DNA from 2 places in the Hyphobacterium vulgare genome. Region 2 is predicted to be linked to the other one. Evidence: predicted binding sites of a transcription regulator. Region 2 holds the regulator's gene; the other holds the start of a gene.
The links. Region 2 encodes HrcA, which represses chaperone genes, less so after heat shock. Its sites were predicted from a motif close to GTTAGCANTCNNNNNNNNNGANTGCTAAC; they were not measured.
Positions count from the first base shown of each region.

Region 1: a site for HrcA is predicted at 1,457-1,485, ahead of groES (co-chaperone GroES). Genes of this name have one in related genera too.

Region 1 is NZ_JBHRSV010000019.1:130,919-137,559, reverse strand. It holds gene ACFOOR_RS10190 (EAL domain-containing protein) at 1-476, opposite strand, end outside; gene ACFOOR_RS10185 (OmpA family protein) at 642-1,310, opposite strand; gene groES (co-chaperone GroES) at 1,532-1,822, shown strand; gene groL (chaperonin GroEL) at 1,880-3,523, shown strand; gene ACFOOR_RS10170 (hypothetical protein) at 3,813-4,397, shown strand; gene ACFOOR_RS10165 (hypothetical protein) at 4,394-6,391, shown strand; gene ACFOOR_RS10160 (Lrp/AsnC family transcriptional regulator) at 6,427-6,641, opposite strand, start outside.
Region 2 is NZ_JBHRSV010000012.1:151,550-158,190, reverse strand. It holds gene ACFOOR_RS07710 ([protein-PII] uridylyltransferase) at 1-1,511, opposite strand, end outside; gene grpE (nucleotide exchange factor GrpE) at 1,933-2,511, opposite strand; gene hrcA (heat-inducible transcriptional repressor HrcA) at 2,556-3,626, opposite strand; gene rph (ribonuclease PH) at 3,751-4,461, shown strand; gene ACFOOR_RS07690 (helix-turn-helix domain-containing protein) at 4,635-4,868, opposite strand; gene ACFOOR_RS07685 (DUF2975 domain-containing protein) at 4,882-5,433, opposite strand; gene ACFOOR_RS07680 (hypothetical protein) at 5,526-5,651, opposite strand; gene rdgB (RdgB/HAM1 family non-canonical purine NTP pyrophosphatase) at 5,813-6,421, shown strand; gene hemW (radical SAM family heme chaperone HemW) at 6,418-6,641, shown strand, end outside.

The sequences.
Region 1 (6,641 bases), on a different contig from region 2:
TGCAGGTAAAGATCGATCCGGTTGTTGGCGAGCGCATCGCGCACGGTCTCGATATCGACGCTGGACTGGCGCGGCTGCGGCGCGGCATTGGCCGCCGGCGCGATGGTGCGTCCATTGCCCATACGCTTGACCAGGTCTTCCAGCATGCGCACTTCGCCGGTCAGCGTCGCTTCACGTTCGCTGGCTTCGGCGCGGATCGTCTCGGTGATCGTGTCGATGCGCGCATTGGCGGCCTCGACCTCTTCGAGCAGGGAGAGGTTCGACGCCTTGAGCTCGTGGATCTGGTCATCAAACGCCTTGCGCTCGATCGAACGCGCGGCGGCGGAGTGCGCCTGCCCGGCGATCAGGAAGACGAACGCCCCCATCAGCCAGGCGAAGCTGGTCGACATCAGGCCGAAACGCTCGAACGCCAGCGCCGCGACGATCGCGATCATCGCGTAGGTCAGGACGATGAGTATGTCCGTGGCCCGGATCAAGATGCCCCCCGGAGGCGTGGCTGACGAATCACCAAAGGTTAACCCGCCTGCCACTCTCCCCGCGGGGCGTTTTCAGATCGTTAACGAATTCACCGTGCCCTGGAAAAGGCAACGGGGCGCGCCAATGGGCACGCCCCGTCATTCGCATTCAGTCCGCCAGACGTCTTACGAGGTCGTGTGCGGACGGATGACGATTTCCACACGGCGGTTCTGCGCCCGGCCCTGCGGTGTCTCGTTCGACGCGATCGGCGAGGTTTCGCCAAGGCCGCCGACATAGAAGCGGTCGCGCATCACGCCCTGGGCGATCAGATAACCGGCCACCGACTGGGCCCGCTGCTCCGACAGGCGCTGATTGTAGCCCGCATCGCCGGTCGAATCGGCATGGCCGACCACATCGACATACGTCGCCGGATACTGCTGCAGCACGCCCGTCACGTCGTTCAGCACCGCGTAGAATTGCGGTTTGATCTCGGTCGAATTGGTATCGAAGGTGATGTCGCCTGGCATGATCAGGCGCAGGTCATTGCCTTCGCGGCGGACACCGACACCCGAATCGCGCAGCGCTTCGCGCATCTGGCGTTCCTGGCGGTCCATGTAATTGCCGACCGCGCCGCCGGCGAGCGCACCGACGCCCGCGCCGATCAGCGCGTTGGTACGGCCCTCTTCGGAATTGCTCGTATTGGTGAGATAGCCGAGCGCGGCGCCGGCGGCGGCACCGATCAGCACACCGCGGCCGGTGTAGTTCGGGCGCGTCTCGCCAGTATAGGGATCAGTTGTCGTGCAGGCTGCCAGCGTCAGTGCCGCGGCAATCACTGCGAAAATACGCATCTTCATCGGGAAATTTCTCCGTTCAGCCACCCTCGACCGCGCACAGCATAGCGCTGCGTGCGTCATCCGCTCAACGCCCATCTCCGTGAATTGTTCCTGACAGCGCGCCGCAGCCCCTTGACGCCCCTGCGGCACATGCCTATCTCCGCGCCGTTAGCAGCCGTGCCGGTCGAGTGCTAACGCGACCTCCGGCTGATGCGATCAACGAATTTACAGGGTGAACTCACATGAACTTTCGTCCGCTGCAGGACCGCGTGCTCGTGAAGCGCGTGGAAGAAGAAGCCAAGACCAAGGGCGGAATCATCATTCCGGACACCGCCAAGGAAAAGCCGCAGGAAGGCGAAGTCATCGCCGTCGGCAATGGCGCGATCAAGGAAGACGGCTCGGTCCGTCCGCTGGACGTGAAGGCCGGCGACCGCATCCTGTTCGGCAAGTGGTCGGGCACCGAAGTCCGAGTCGATGGCGAAGACCTCCTCATCATGAAGGAGTCGGACATTCTCGGAATCCTCGAGAAATAGTCCCTCAGCGCCTCCCGAACGATCTGAACACATAGCGAAAGAACGGAATCTACAGCCATGGCTGCGAAAGACGTGAAATTCTCCGCCGACGCCCGCGAGCGCATGCTGCGCGGCGTCGACATCCTCGCCAATGCCGTGAAGGTCACGCTCGGTCCCAAGGGCCGCAATGTCGTGATCGAAAAGTCCTTTGGCGCACCGCGCACCACCAAGGACGGCGTCTCGGTCGCCAAGGAAATCGAACTGACCGACCGGTTCGAGAACATGGGTGCCCAGCTGATCCGCGAAGTTGCTTCGCGCACCAATGACGAGGCCGGCGACGGCACCACCACCGCCACCGTCCTGGCTCAGGCCATCGTCCGCGAAGGCATGAAGTCCGTCGCGGCCGGCATGAACCCGATGGACCTGAAGCGCGGCATCGACAAGGCCGTCATCAAGGTTGTGGAATCGATCAAGGCCTCCTCGACCCCGATCAAGGGTTCGGGCGAGATTGCCCAGGTCGGCACCATTTCCGCCAACGGCGAGACCGCGATCGGCGACATGATCGCCAAGGCGATGGAAAAGGTCGGCAATGAAGGCGTGATCACGGTCGAGGAAGCCAAATCCCTCGAGACCGAGCTCGACGTCGTCGAAGGCATGCAGTTCGACCGCGGCTATCTCTCGCCCTACTTCGTGACCAACGCCGAAAAGATGCAGGCCGATCTCGAAGATCCCTACATCCTGCTGTTCGAGAAGAAGCTGTCCTCGCTGCAGGCGATGCTGCCGGTGCTCGAATCCGTGGTTCAGTCCTCGCGTCCGCTGCTCATCATCGCGGAAGACGTGGAAGGCGAAGCGCTCGCCACCCTCGTGGTCAACAAGCTGCGCGGCGGCCTGAAGGTTGCGGCGGTGAAGGCTCCGGGCTTCGGCGATCGCCGTAAGGCCATGCTGGAAGACATCGCCATCCTGACCGGCGGCCAGGTCATCTCCGAAGACCTCGGCATCAAGCTGGAAAACGTCACGCTGGACATGCTCGGCACCGCCAAGAAGGTCACGCTTACGAAGGACGACACCACGATCGTCGACGGTGCGGGCGAAAAGTCCGCCATCGAGGCGCGTGTCGGCCAGATCCGCAAGCAGATCGAGGACACCTCCTCGGACTATGACCGTGAGAAGCTGCAGGAGCGCCTGGCGAAGCTCGCCGGCGGTGTTGCGGTGATCAAGGTCGGCGGTGCCACCGAAACCGAAGTGAAGGAAAAGAAGGACCGCGTCGATGACGCGCTCAATGCCACCCGCGCCGCGGTTGAAGAAGGCATTGTCGCGGGCGGCGGTGTCGCGCTCCTGAAAGCCATCAAGGGTCTTGAAGGCCTGAAGGGCGACAACGAGGACCAGACCCAGGGCATCGGCATCATCATGCGCGCCCTGCAGGCTCCGATCCGCCAGATCGCCGAAAATGCCGGCGTGGAAGGCTCGATCGTGGTCGGCAAGGTGCTCGAGAACAAGAGCCCGACCTTCGGCTACAACGCCCAGACCGAAGAGTATGGCGACATGCTCGAGTTTGGCGTCATCGACCCGGCCAAGGTCGTCCGTCACGCGCTTCAGGATGCGGCGTCCATCGCCGGCCTGCTGATCACGACGGAAGCCGCGATCGCCGAGAAGCCTAAGAAGGACTCCGGCGGCGCGCCCGACATGGGCGGCATGGGCGGAATGGGCGGCATGGACTTCTAGTCGCTCGGCACCGCAAGGTGCCAAGCGTCCCGGACCTGATCCGGGACCCAAGCCTGATAAATGCGAAAGGGCGGCCTCCGGGCCGCCCTTTTTTGTCGCGGAGATTGTTCAGTCGGCATATTTTAGGCTCCGTTCTGACGGTTGATGGGAGACGCCCATGACAAGGGCAAGACGGCAGCAAACACCGCGACCGTTCCCGGTCTGGCTGACGGGCACACTGTTCACTGTGCCGATTGGCCTTTGGGCTTTCACCCTCGTCGGAACAGAGAGCTGGACAGGCCGGTTCATCGTGCTGGTGATCGGCGGGTTCGCAACGCTAGTCGCCGCCCTGCTGGCGCGAACGACAGTCGAAGGCATCTTGAAACGGCGAGGCTGGTCGAATGGCGCAGCCGTCACCAATCTGAGCCAGGCAATGCTCGCCGGTTTGCTTGCCGGCTGGTCGGCTTTTGTAGTTATCCCGGAAGGTGCAACAGCACGCGTTGAAAATGCACTTCGAAACCTCGCGCAAGGTCAGGAAGACATTCTTGCCCGCCTGCCACAGCTTCCCGAAACCGCACGGATCGTCGAACGAATCCCCGGCTATTGGGGCGAACCTGGGTGCAGGATTGTCTGGCGTTTCACGTTGCTGGAAAACACTTTGACGGCGGAAATCGTGGAAACGCTCCCCGGACTGCCGCCCTATCGCATGTTGGCCTCGGTAACGGCGGCGCAAGATCATCGGCTCGATGTTACGGGTGAAGAGCCCATCGAGGCGCGTGGCATGGCGGCAACTTTCACGCTCGATGAATCCGGCTCCATACCCCGCCTGAGCTGGATGGACCGGTCACGCGCAGCGCCTCTACTTCTGGAACCCTGTCAGGAACCCGCGCGATGAAAATCGCGCCTATCGTCAGTTTTGCACTCGCTCTTGTTCCCGCCGCCTGGATTGCCGCGGCGCCAGTCTTGGCGCAAGAAGCAGGCACGTTGCATCCGGCCTATGCCGGGCTGACCGCGTCCCAGGCATATGATCTTCGCCTCACGATCGAGCGGTTGACGCAGGAACGGGACGTCCGCGAAGCGACGCTGATGACCATCGCGGCGCGCCTGCGTGTATCGCTTGGCGAGACCTCCTTCGCGCAACTGATAGAACTGATCCAAATCCGCGCCGAAGAAGCCGCAGCTCTGCGCGCAGAATTGGCCGATCTGCGCACACGGTTCGAGGACATTGCCGCTCAGCCGGATCGAGATGCAGCCCAGGACGCGCTTGCCCGAGCGCAGCTCGCCTTTGACGGCGGTGACCTTGCGGCTGCCGATGCGCTGCTCGCCGAACTCGCCCCGCTTCGTGCCGACAGTCTGCGGATCGGTATCGACCAATGGCAGGAGGTCGTTGCAGCCCGCGCCCGGGTCATGGTTATCGACGGCCGCGTCGAAGAGTCTGTGCGCTTCCGGCGCGAGGCCAGCCGCGCCATCGCGGAACTGGCGCGGCGGTCGCAGTTCCAGTTGATGGCGCAGGCGGTGCTTGATGCGCTGACGGAAGGGGAACGACTTCCCGGTCTCGATCTATTCCAACTTGGCGTCGACACTCTTGAGGAAGACGTATTGCCGCTGGCGCCACGCGACGTTGCGCCAGCCGATTGGGCCTGGTCGCAGAACGCTCTCGGTAATGCGTTCCAGTCTCTCGGTACGCGAACAGGCGGAGAAGAGGGAGCACGTTTGCTCGCTCGCGCGGTCGGTGCTTATGTTCAAGCACTGTCGGTACAAACTCGCGTTGACACTCCGGTCGACTGGGCAATCACTCAAAACAATCTCGGCAATGCACTTTCATCCCAAGGCGAACGGGTCGGTGGGGCAGAGGGTGCAGCGCTGCTCGCGCGCGCCGTCGAAGCCTTCGAGGCTGCCCTGACCGTGTTCACACGCGAAACCATGCCGGTTGACTGGTCAATGACACAGAACAATCTCGGCGTGGCACTGCGGTCCCAGGGTGAATGGTCCGAGGGAGCTGAGGGCACAGTGTTGCTCGCACGTGCTGTTGAAGTCTTTGAGGCACTGCTTGGCGAATATACACGCGAAGGCCTGCCGACCGAATGGGCGAGGACGCAGAACAATCTTGGACTTGCGCTGCATACCCAGGGGGAGCGAACGAGCGGATCGACAGGCACTGCCTTACTTGCCCGCTCGGTCATGGCCTTTGAAAAAGCATTGGAAGTGCGAACGCGCGAGGCCATGCCGGTCGACTGGGCGAGAACCCAGAACAATCTGGGCATAGCCCTGCGTACGCACGGAGAGCGCGCCGGCGGGCGAGCAGGAACAGCGTTGCTCGAGCGAGCCGTTGATGCATTTGAGGCTGCACTGACGGTGCATACGCGCGAAACGATGCCCGCCGACTGGGCGGCTGGTCAGACCAATCTCGGTAATGCGCTCGTGGCACTGGGCAGACAGACCGGTGGAACTGCGGGGGTCGCGCTATTCGAGCGCGCAGTCGAAGCCCAGGAATCTGCGCTCACGGTGTTCACACGCGAGACCATGCCGGCCAATTGGGCAATGGCGCAGAACAATCTCGGTTTGGCACGTTCATCACTGGGCGAGCGAATCGGCGGCGCGGCTGGAGTGAGACTGCTGGAGCGTGCTGTCGAAGCCCACGAAGCAGCGTTGAGTATCTACACTCTGAACGACATGCCGGTCGATTGGGCAGGGACACAGGTCGATCTTGGTTTCGCACTTTTGCTGTTGCACGAGCAGAGAAGCGAGGCCGCTGATTCTCCGCTGCTTTCGCGCGCGCTTGGTGCCTATCGCACGGCGCGCTCGATTATTGCGGACGAAGATCCGCGAGCTGCTGCGCTGGACAATTTGATCACCAATCTCGAATCCTGGATCGAGCCGTCTGACTGACGCTCGGAGAACCTCACAGCAAGCTTTGTTGGTCGTTAGACCGGGATCGCGGTTTCGTATTTGACCGTCGAATAGACCACCGCCGTGTCGTAGCGCCGGATCGCGGGGTCGGACATGATCGCTTCGTGCGCCCAGCGCTCGAACTCGGCCGGGCTGGCGGCATGAGCGATCACAATGAAATCCGCCGGACCGGCGACGGAATAGCACGCGCTGACACAGTCCTCGGTCTGCATGCGTGCGCCGAATGCCC
Region 2 (6,641 bases):
TTCTCGATCGATCTGAGCCAGGCCAGCGTGCGCAGCGTGTGCTCGTCGACCGTGTAGCGGTGATACATGTTGAACTGGGTGCGCGCGACGATGTCTCCGAATTCCGGGATGTAACGGCCGAGCAGGCCCGCCTCGGTCATCAGGCGCAGCACGGCCTGGGGTTCCGGGGAATCCAGCAGCGTCGCGAAAAAGCTGCGTGCGGCCCGGCTGTCGGAGCGGAAATTGTCATCGACGAGGCGCAGTGAGCGGCCGATCGCGCTCATCGCGTCGGGGTGCAGATCGGCGCTGTGTTTCGCGGCGATCTCGAACAGGCGCATCATCACGACGGGGTCGGCCTCGATGCGCTTCTCGTCGGCGAAGTCGATGCGGCCTTCGCGCAGGACGAAATCCTCGCCGTCGAGCGTGGCCGGTCCGCCCTCGCCTTCCGGCAGGAAACGGGTCAGGCCGCGCGGGCGCGACTTCCAGGCGTCGGCTTCCAGCTTGGCGCAAACGAGGCGGGTCAGCGAGCCGACATCCATCGCGGTCAGGAAATAGCGGCGCATGAAGCGCTCGACGCCGTGCTCGTTCTCGGCGTCCTCATAGCCCATGCGGCTGGCGATCTCCGGCTGCAGGTCGAAGGTCAGCCGGTCATCCTTGCCGCCGGTCAGGGCGTGGAGGTGAAAGCGGACCGTCCACAGGAAATCGGCGGCTCGCAGATAGCGCTCGACATCATTGACCGTCAGCAGGCCCGCGGCGACCCAGCGCTCGAAGGCATCCTGGCCATAGAGGAATTGCGCCAGCCAGCGCATCAGTTGCAGATCGCGCAAGCCCCCCTTGGAATCCTTGATGTTGGGCTCAACCGTGTAGCGCGAGCGGCCGGCCCGTGAGATCCGGTTGTCGCGCTCCTTCAGCTTGGCCTCGACGAAGCCGGCATGCCCGGCCTCTCCGGCTTCGGCACGCAGCTTCGCCTCGAGATCAAAGGCGAGGCGGGCATCCCCGGCGATCACGCGCAGCGACAGAAGCGAAGTGCGCTCCGACACATTCTCGCGCGCCAGTGCCAGCGTTTCGCCGGTCGTGCGGGCCGTGGCGCCACCGACGACCAGCCCCATGTCCCACAGGCCATAGACGAGGTCCTCGATGAAACGGTCGGCGGCTTGCCCGGCGCTGTCGGCCTTGAGGAAAAGCAGGTCGATGTCGGATGAGGGGGCGAGTTCGCCCGCGCCATAGCCGCCGATCGCGCACAGGCTGACTTGTTCCGCGCCTTCGGGGTTGTGGGTCTCGAGCGCGGCAAACAGGGCTTCCAGCGCCGAATCGGTCGCATTGGCGAGGAAGCGCGCGGCTTCGAGCCCGCCGCTCTTGCCGTCCAGCCGCGCGAAGGCCTTGTCGCGGCCCTGCGTGACGGCGGCTTTCAGGTGGCCAATGGCGGCGAGGCGCGCAGCCTTGTCCGACCAGCCGCCCGCACCCAGCGAAGCGGCGATCTCCGCGCGCAGGCGAAGCCCGTCAAGGGACAGGGGGAGGGCGGCGACCGTCATCGCGCCGGAGACTAGGCTGCGCCGCGAAAAAGGGAAACGGGGTGGATGTGCCGAGTGCGCCTGACGTTGCCCTCCCCCTTGAGGCTTCGACCCGTCCCCTCGGGCGAAACGCTCCAGTGGAGCGTTTCGAGGGGAGAAGGGCCGTGAGGCTGCGCGTCAGCCAGCCGACCGGGGAGGGGGTGTTTTCAATCACCTTTCTCCGACGCCCCCCGGTTTCGCGAAGCGAAGACCGGGGTCCAATCGGGATCCCGGATCGGCTGCGCCGTCCGGGAAACGTCAGTTGAAAGGTTGATGGGGTCCCCATGAAAATGGGGACCTGAAGCATTCACCAGGTTTCGGATTCCCGCCTGCGCGGGAACCCCGGGGAGAGCAGAACGCTCACCCCACCCCGCTCCCCATTTCTAGGGGAAGGGAAAATGGGTCAAGCCTCGACGTCCACACTGCCGCCGGAGGGCTGGCCGCCGCCTTCGGCGGGGCCGGAGGACACCGCGACCATGGCGGCGCGCAGCGTGCGGTCGCCGAGGACATAACCCGGTGCCAGCACCGCGGCGATCGCGCCGGCAGCGTGCTCGGACGGGAATTGCGCCGTGGCCTGGTGCAAATTCGGGTCGAAGGCCTCGCCGGGCTGCGGATCGATCTTCTTCACGCCGTGGCGCTCGAAGGCGGACAGCAGGCTGCGCTCGGTCATCGCCACGCCTTCGACGAGCGTCTTCGCCGGACCCTCCAGCTCGGCCGCCTTCACTGCGTCGAGCGCGCGGGAGAGGTTGTCGGCCACGGCCAGCAGATCGCCGGCAAAGCCCGATACGGCGTATTTGCGCGTGTCGGCGATCTCCTTCTCGGCGCGGCGGCGCGTATTCTGGGCATCAGCCAGGGCGCGCAACATCTTCTCGCGCGCGTCCTCGAGCTCGGTCTGCAGCGCGTCGATCGCCTGTTCGGCGGTGATCTCCGCAGAGTCGTCGGCCTCGGGAATTTCGGTCTCGGGGGTGTTCTTGTCGGTCATGGGCGTCTTCTGAAGCGTCCTTGAGTCTCGTTCAATGGCGGCACTCAGCCGCGCGGCTTCTCGATCAGCCGGCCCATCACGCGGGCGGTATAGTCGACCAGCGGGATGACCCTGGCGTAGTTGAGGCGCGTCGGGCCGATCACGCCCAGCGCGCCGACAATGCGGCGGTCCTCGTTCATATAGGGAGCGACGATCACGCTGGAACCCGAGAGCGAGAAAATCGGGTTTTCCGCGCCGATGAAGATGCGCACACCCTGCCCGTCGCGGGCGCGGTCGAGCAGGGAGATCAGGCCTTCCTTGCGTTCGAGATCGTCGAACAGCATGCGGATGCGTTCGAGGTCCTCGGCGGCCTGGAAATTGTCGAGCAGACGGGCGCGGCCGCGCACGATCAGATTGCGTTCCTCGCCGCCGGCCCAGTCGGCGAGCCCGCTTTCCACCAGGCGCGAGGCGGCCTCGTCGAGCTGGGCGCGGCGCTCGGCGATCTCGCGGCGAATCTCGTCGCGCGCCTCGGTCAGGGTGCGCCCCTTCAGGCGTGCGGACAGGAAGTTGCCCGCTTCGATCAGCGAGGCGGTCGGCAGGCCGGACGGCGCGGTCATCAACCGGTTCTCGACGCTGCCATCGGCAAAGACCAGAACGGCGAGCGCCTCGGTCGCGCTCATCGGCACGAATTCGACATGTTTGAGCGGGGCTTCGCGCGCCGGCGCCAGGACGAGACCCGCCCCGCCGGCGAGGCCGCCGAGAAGGGAGGAGGCTTCCGACAGCAGGTCCGGGATCGACTTGCCCGTCCCGGCCATGCGGGATTCGATGTCCTTGCGCTCGTCGCCAGTCAGTTCGCCGATCTGCAGCAGGCCGTCGACGAAGAGGCGGAGGCCGGCATGGGTCGGCATGCGCCCGGCGCTCTGGTGCGGCGCGGTGAGCAGGCCCAGCTCGGCGAGATCGGCCATGGTGTTGCGGATCGAGGCCGGCGACAGGCCGACACCCTCGATGCGCGACAGGGTGCGCGAGCCGACCGGCTCGCCGGTGGCGAGATAGGTTTCGACCAGTTCGCGGAAGATGGCGCGCGAACGGGCGTCGAGGTCGGTCAGGGACGGGGCGGGCCGTGTCAGCTCACTCATGGCGGTCATCAGTTAGGATGAAGCCCGCTCCGGTGCAATCTCCGCGCATGGGCAGGTCCGGCTTTACCCGGCGGGGCGAGGCGGTTAAGCCCGCGCGGAAACACAGACCAGAGCGAGGAAGACCATGCGACCCGACGGACGGACTGCCGACACGATGCGGACAGTGGAATTGATCACCGGCGTTTCGCCTTATGCGGAAGGGTCGTGCCTCGCCAAGTTCGGCAACACGCATGTGCTGTGCACCGCCTCGGTGGAGGACAACATCCCGCCCTGGCTCAAGGGCTCGGGCAAGGGCTGGGTGACGGCGGAATACGGCATGCTGCCGCGCGCGACCCATACGCGCGGCCGGCGCGAGGCGGCGGCGGGCAAGCAGTCCGGCCGGACGCAGGAAATCCAGCGCCTGATCGGCCGTTCGCTTCGTGCGGTGGTCGATCTCAGGGCGCTCGGAGAGCGCCAGATCACGCTCGACTGCGACGTGATCCAGGCCGATGGCGGCACGCGCACGGCAGCGATCACCGGCGCCTGGGTGGCGCTGAAACAGGCGGTGAACTGGCTGATCGAGGAAGACGTGCTTGGCAATGACCCGGTCTATGGCCAGGTCGCGGCGATCTCCTGCGGCGTGATCTCCGGCGAGCCGCGGCTCGACCTCTGCTATGAGGAGGACCGGGTGGCAGAGGCTGATGCCAACTTCGTGCTGACTGCGGAAGGCGGGATCGTCGAGATACAGGCCACCGCGGAAGACAAGCCGATCCCGGAAGACGCCTTCGGCACGCTGTTCACGCTCGCGAAGACGGGTGTTCGCGAACTCTGTGACATCCAGAAAAGCGTGGTGTAATAAGGATGATGAAAGGCGGCGGGAGCGCGCTGGGGGGCTGAAAAAGGCCCGTCCGGCTCTTGGGAAGGGGCTATGGACCGAACAGGCCCGCCCCCGCCGCCTCTCACAAGGCCCTTCGCGGTTTTCCCCGCGAGGGGCTTTCCTCTTGCCGGCCTGTCTGAAGGCTCGACGGCCTATCCGTCGTCGTCCTCGGCGCCCGGTTCCGACTCGTCATAGGTCAGAAGGTCGCCCGGCTGGCAGTTCAGTTCGCGGCACAGCGCTTCCAGCGTGGAAAAGCGTACCGCCTTGGCCTTGCCCGTCTTCAGGATGGACAAATTCGCCATCGTGATGCCGACGCGGTCGCACAATTCGGTGAGCGACATCCGCCGTTCGAGCAGCATCCGGTCGAGGGTGACGCGAATGGCCATGTTTCGCGCCTCCCTAAATCGTCAGTTTCTGTTCCTGGCGCATTCTCGCGCCTTCCCGGAACACTTCCGAAAGCACCAGGAGCGCGATCACCGCGAACCAGGCCGCCAGGTTCAGATCAAACTCCACACTCAGTTCGACACCGCCCTCCACGGGCTGGCCGAACATGGTGAACGCCATCGCCAACAGCCCCTGGGCAGCGTAGGCGACCAGTTGATACAGACCGATCGCGACGGCGATGACCCGCAGATGGCCGGCATTTTCCGGCACGAAGGGATCGCCCGCGATCAGGGTCGCGAACATCCGCCGCAGCCGGTCCGTGATGATCATCAGGACGATGATCTCGAGGACGAAGAGCGGCAGGACGATCACATGGTACCGGCTGAGACGCTCCAGACCCTGCTGCAGCGTATCCGGCGCGATACCAAGAAAACTCAACGCCGTCAGGCCGAGAGACAATGCCGTTCCGATCGCCGAGACGACCAGAAGGGCCCACAGCACATACCAGGCAATGTCGAGTGCCCATTTGAGGATCGCGACCAGCGAGATCCGTCTTGTTTGTGCCATTCCCCAGCCCCTGGTGTTCCGCCTCAGGGTCTGCCGGTCTGGCGCGAAGGGGAGATCGCCGCGCCGGCAGCCCTAGAGACGTTCATTCCCGATCACGCAAACGCCGGAGCGATTGCCGCGATCATCGCCGCGCCGACAGACAGGACGAGGACCAGATTGATCATCACCATGCCGGCCTGACGGACCGAACCGTTATCGTTGTTTTTGGACCTGACCATTTTCATTTCTCCATTACCAGTGTTCGACCAAACCGTTTGAGTTTGTTACCCGGACGATCATTGTCGCCGTCCGTGGATTTATCGATAAACGTGAAAATCGGACGGCGCAAGCGAAAAATATCGTTTTTCGATATGAATTTTTCGAAAGGCGATATGAAAATCTGGAGAAATCGCCCGTGACGCGAAATTCGGACTGGTTGGTCGCAACCCACAATTCAGGTAAAATCAAGGAGATAGCGGCGCGGCTCGCGCCGCACGGCGTGTCGATCACGTCTGCTGCAGACGCCCATTTACCCGAACCGGACGAGACAGGGGATTCGTTCGCCGCCAATGCCGCCCTCAAGGCCGAAGCCGCGGCAAATGCCTCGGGGAGGCCTGCCCTGGCTGACGATTCCGGGCTTTCGGTCGCCGCGCTGGGCGGGGCACCCGGAATCTACTCCGCGCGCTGGGCGGGGCCGGAGAAAGATTTCTTTTCAGCCATGAAACGGGTCCATGACGGGATTCTGGAGGCTGGCGGATCGGCGGACGCGGCTTTCGTCTGCGTCCTGGCGCTTGCCGAACCGGGCAAGCCGACCCGGTTCTGGGAAGGCCGGGTGGAGGGGACGATCGTGTGGCCGCCGCGCGGAACGGCCGGTTTCGGCTATGATCCGGTCTTTGTCCCTGCGGACCATGACCGGACGTTCGCGGAAATGACGCTGGACGAGAAACAGGCGCTCAGCCATCGCGGGAGGGCGCTGAACAGGATGGTGAAGGAGGTGTTCGGGGAATGAGCGGCGTGTCTGCCCCGCTCGGTCTTTATATCCACTGGCCCTATTGCCGGCGGATCTGCCCGTATTGCGACTTCAACGTCTACAAGGCGCGGGGCCATGACACCGATCTCACAGATGCGTTGATCGCCGACCTCGCCGGATGGGCGGATATCGCGGGTAAGCGAGCATTCACTTCCATCCATTTCGGGGGCGGCACGCCCTCGCTGATGACGCCGCGCGA